DNA from 2 places in the Hyphomonas neptunium ATCC 15444 genome. Region 1 is predicted to be linked to the other one. Evidence: predicted binding sites of a transcription regulator. Region 1 holds the regulator's gene; the other holds the start of a gene.
The links. Region 1 encodes HrcA, which represses chaperone genes, less so after heat shock. Its sites were predicted from a motif close to GTTAGCANTCNNCNNNGNNGANTGCTAAC; they were not measured.
Positions count from the first base shown of each region.

Region 2: a site for HrcA is predicted at 1,157-1,185, ahead of groES (co-chaperone GroES). Genes of this name have one in related genera too.

Region 1 covers NC_008358.1:3,469,943-3,472,402, reverse strand. The annotation lists gene HNE_RS16410 (nucleotide exchange factor GrpE) at 1-338, opposite strand, end outside; gene hrcA (heat-inducible transcriptional repressor HrcA) at 338-1,426, opposite strand; gene HNE_RS16400 (formate--tetrahydrofolate ligase) at 1,472-2,460, opposite strand, start outside.
Region 2 covers NC_008358.1:2,029,339-2,031,798, reverse strand. The annotation lists gene groL (chaperonin GroEL) at 1-728, opposite strand, end outside; gene groES (co-chaperone GroES) at 784-1,074, opposite strand; gene HNE_RS18010 (GGDEF domain-containing protein) at 1,554-2,429, shown strand.

The sequences.
Region 1 (2,460 bases):
ATGCCGCCGAGGAGGTTTTTGCCGGCATCGGTGAGGTTTTCACGCTCGCTATCGGGCAGGGCGTCGAGGGCGCGGGAGAGGTTGTCGGAGACGCTGAGCAGGTCTGCGGCGAACTTTTCGATGGCATAGATGCGGGCCTCGCTGACCTGACGGTCGGCGCGCTTGCGGGTATTGTCGAGGTCAGCCAGCAGGCGCAGGATCTGGCCGTTCATGTCGGCTTTTTCCGCTTCCAGCCTGATAATCAGCTCCTCAACGGTCAGTTCCGTCTCGGGCTGGGCCTCAGGGGCTACGCCGGCGTCGAGTTCAGCGGCCTCACCCGGTTTGTTTTCGTCGCTCATCACTTCCCATCCTTTCCGCGCCGGTGTGAGAGGATGTCCCCCACGACCTTGGCGGTATAATCGACCATCGGAATGACCCTGGCGTAGTTGAGCCGGGTTGGCCCGATCACGCCCAGCGCCCCGATCACTTGTTTCGTGCCGCCCATATAGGGTGCCACAATCACACTTGAACCAGAGAGCGGAAAAAGCCTGTTTTCCGACCCGATGAACAAGCGCACGCCGCCCGCTTCGCGCGTTGTGTCGAGAATTTCAAGCAGGCTTTGCTGGCGTTCCAGCTCATTGAACAATTGCCGCACCCGGTCGAGATCCTGGGCGGCCTTGGCGTCTTCCAGCAGATTGGCGCGTCCGCGCACGATCAGGCTGCGGCCCCGGCCGGGCGCGTCGCCGCCCCAATCGGCAAGGCCGGCCTCAACAAGGGCCGTGGTGGCCGCATCCAGCATGGCGCGGCGCTCCTGCAACTCGGCGCGCACTTCGGCGGAGGCCTCGGCCAGCGTCCGGCCCTTGAGGCGGGTGGAGAGGTAGTTGCCCGCTTCAATCAGGGAGGTGGCGGGCAGGCCGTCGGGCACCTTCAGGATGCGGTTTTCAACGTCGCCGTCTTCGGTGACGAGAACGCAGAGGGCGTCGCCCCCTGCCAGGGGCACAAATTCGACATGGCGCACGGCGGCGTCACGCGCCGGGGAGGCGACGAGGCCGGCCCCGCCGGCGAGGCCGGAGAGGATGTCGGACGCCTCGCCCAGGACCGCTTCGATCTCGGTGCCGGCCGCGGCGAGGCGGTCGTCGATCTGTCGCTTGTCTTCCCGCGAGGGGTCGCCGTATTCCAGAAAGCCGTCGACGAAGAGGCGCAGGCCCTTATGGGTGGGGGCGCGGCCGGCCGAGATGTGCGGCGCGTCCAGCAGGCCAAGCTCTGTCAGGTCGGCCATCACATTGCGGATGGAGGCCGGGGAGAGGGCAATGCCCGCCTTTGACAGCGTGCGCGAGCCGACCGGCTCTCCGGTGGCCAGATAGCCCTCGACGATTTCCCGGAAGATGTTCCGGGAGCGCTGGTCGAGGCGCTGCATCAGGCTCAGGATTTCTGAATTGTCCGCCATGTTACTGGATTAAGGGCGGTACATCCCCGGCACAATAGGCATGGGCTAGTTCAACCCCTCGATCTGGCCCTGGCGGTTGAGGTGGATGTGCTCGGCGGCGGGGCGGCGGGGGAGGCCGGGCATCGTCATGATGTCGCCGCAGATGGCGACCACGAAGCCGGCCCCGGCCGCGAGGCGTACTTCGCGCAGGCGCACGACATGGCCTTCGGGCGCGCCCAGCAGGGCCGGATCGGTGGAGAAGCTGTACTGGGTCTTGGCCATGCAGACGGGCAGGTGGCCGAAGCCCGCCTTCTCCCAGGCGGCGAGCTGGTTGCGGACGGCGCGGGTGGTTTCCACCCTTCCGGCCCGGTAGATCGACTTGGCGACCGTCTCGATCTTTTCCAGCAGCGGCATGTCATCGGGATAAAGGGGTTTGAAGTCTGCCTCTCCCTTTTCGATGAGCGCGGTGACGCCGCGGGCGAGGTCTTCGGTGCCTTTGCCCCCTTCTGCCCAATGGGTGCAGAGGGAGACGGGCACGCCGAGCTTTTCGCAATAGGCCTGAAGGGCGTGGACTTCACCTTCGGTGTCGGTGGTGAAGCGGTTGATGGCGACGATGACCGGCAGGCCGAAGCTGCGCAGGTTCCCGATATGGCGCCCGAGATTTTCAAGGCCGCTTTCCAGCGCCTCATAGCTGACCTTGCCCAGATCATTCTTGCCGAGGCCGCCATGCATCTTCAGGGCCCGGATGGTTGCGACCAGAACGACGGCGTCGGGCGCAAGGCCGGCCTGGCGGCATTTGATGTTGAGGAATTTCTCGGCGCCAAGGTCTGCGCCAAAACCTGCTTCGGTGACGACATAGTCTGCCATCTTCAGGGCCGCGCTTGTGGCCATGACCGAGTTGCAGCCATGGGCGATGTTGGCGAAGGGGCCGCCATGCACCAGGCAGGGATTGTTTTCCAGCGTCTGTACAAGGTTTGGCAGCATGGCATCGCGCAGCAGGGCCATCATTGCGCCGGTGGCCTTGATGTCTGCGGCGGTGACGGCTTCCTTCTCGC
Region 2 (2,460 bases), 1.4 Mb from region 1:
GACTGAACAACCGATTCGAGGATCGGAAGCAGCGGCTGGAGGCTCGACAGCTTCGACTCGTGCAGGAGGATCAGAACGTCTTCGAGTTCAACGATCATCTTGTCCGGGTTGGTGATGAAGTACGGGCTGATATAGCCGCGGTCGAACTGCATGCCTTCGACGACATCGAGTTCGGTTTCCAGCGCTTTGGCTTCTTCAACCGTGATGACGCCTTCGTTGCCGACTTTCGCCATGGCTTCAGCGATCATCTGGCCGATTTCGGTTTCGCCGTTGGCCGAGATGGTGCCGACCTGGGCGATCTCTTCGTTCGTCTTCACTTTCTTGGAGTGATGAGCGAGGTCGGAAACGACTTCAGCAACGGCCTTCGAGATGCCGCGCTTAAGGTCCATCGGGTTCATGCCGGCGGCAACGCGCTTCATGCCTTCGCGAACGATGGCCTGAGCGAGCACGGTGGCAGTGGTGGTGCCGTCACCGGCGGTGTCATTGGCCTTCGATGCGACTTCGCGCAGCATCTGGGCGCCCATATTTTCGAACTTGTCTTCCAGTTCGATTTCTTTCGCGACGGTGACGCCATCTTTCGTGGAGCGCGGAGCGCCGAACGATTTTTCGATGACCACGTTACGGCCTTTAGGGCCGAGTGTGACCTTCACAGCATTCGCGAGGGTGTCGACGCCGCGGAGCATCCGCTCGCGGGCTTCGGCGCCGAAAACAACGTGTTTTGCAGCCATGTGAGTTACCTCTTGTGTTTATATCTTGGTTTCAGGGAGCGGGACGGGGCCGGACTTACTTGTCCAGAATGCCCATGATGTCGCTTTCCTTCATGATCAGCAGGTCTTCACCGTCGATCTTCACTTCGGTGCCGGACCATTTGCCGAACAGGACGCGGTCGCCTTTTTTGACGTCGAGCGGCACGCGCTCATTGTCGTCACCGATTGCGCCATTGCCGACGGCGACAATGATGCCTTCCTGCGGCTTTTCCTTGGCGTTATCGGGGATAATGATCCCGCCTTTGGTTTTCTCTTCTTCTTTCACACGGCGCACGACAACGCGGTCGTGGAGGGGGCGAAGTTTCATCTTTACTGCCTCTTCGATCAAAGCTTCCTCGGGTGAATGAGATTGACGGAGATCCCGCCGGCGCAGCCTGGGGCGCGCGTCTGTTAGCACTCGCCCGAGCCGACTGCTAACGATGTGCCGGAAATAGGGTGTCCCAACCGCGCCGTCAACAGGGACTAGATGAAGGTTTTTATACCGGCGCCGGAATTAGAGCGCCGGTATGTTCGGAAAAGCCAACATTCTGAAATTATTGTAGTTTGGGGATCGCATGGCCCACGCCCCCCGTCCTGGCTCAATCGGCGGGGCGTTCGGCAGACAGCCTGAACAGGCGCCCGTTGCTGGGGAACGGGGGCGGCGGGCTCTCCCCCAAGCGTGGCCCGGAAAATCGTGCTGGTTAATTTTGGCTTGATCGCAGCCTGTCAACTGAAGGTCGCGCGAAAGGTCGAAGTCAAAACTATTGCGATAGGTTTGCAGACATCAGCCTGCCGGAGCCGCTTTCAATGACAATTTCTCGCCGTGACATCTGGAGCGCCGTGAATTTCTTCATGCTCGTTGCCTGCACGGCTCTTTCTTTGTCGTTCACTGTTTCGCTGTTGTTCTACAAAATGGGTTTGCCGACCGATATCAGCTCGTATGTCCGGCTGAACCTGTTCGTCTCGGGCTGCGTCGCACTGCCGACTGCGATCATCGCTTCTCTTCATGATTTCCATATGCGCGCATATCAGCGCCGGCTTGAAGAGATGGCGTGGACCGATGCCCTCACCGGCCTCCTGAACCGGCGTTTCTTCATCCATGCCGCCGAAGAAGAGCGCTCCCGCATGCGCCGCACCAAGCAGAGCGCCGCTATTGTTCTAATCGATCTCGACCACTTCAAGGAAGTAAATGACCTTTACGGCCATTCCGGTGGAGACCTCGTCCTCAAGGAAATCGCCGCCATTGCCCACTCCGAGCTGCGCGGACCATTTGATCGCCTCGGTCGCTGGGGTGGCGAAGAATTTGTCGTCCTGCTCAGCTGCGTGAGCAAGGAACATGCGATGATTGTCTGTGAGCGTCTGCGCCGGCGCATTGAAGCGGCAACTATATTTGTGGGCGATAAGGAAGTTTCCGTTACCGCCAGCTTCGGCCTCTGTATGATGAGCCCTGAGACGCCGCTCAACGCCGCGATCGATTGCGCTGATGGCGCGCTCTATGAGGTCAAACGTCTCGGACGTAACAAGGTTCTCTTCCGGGATGTGCCTGAAGGAGAAGCCGCCCCCATCGTTACTAGCCTCCCGATACGGCGCCGCTTCGGGCAGCGCATACCGCAAAATGCGGTCGTGCAGCCACCCGCCAATGACGGTGCCGGGGAGCCTGTGCGCAAAGCTGCGTCCAGCTGATCTACCGCTAACCCTTCCTGTAGCTTGCCGC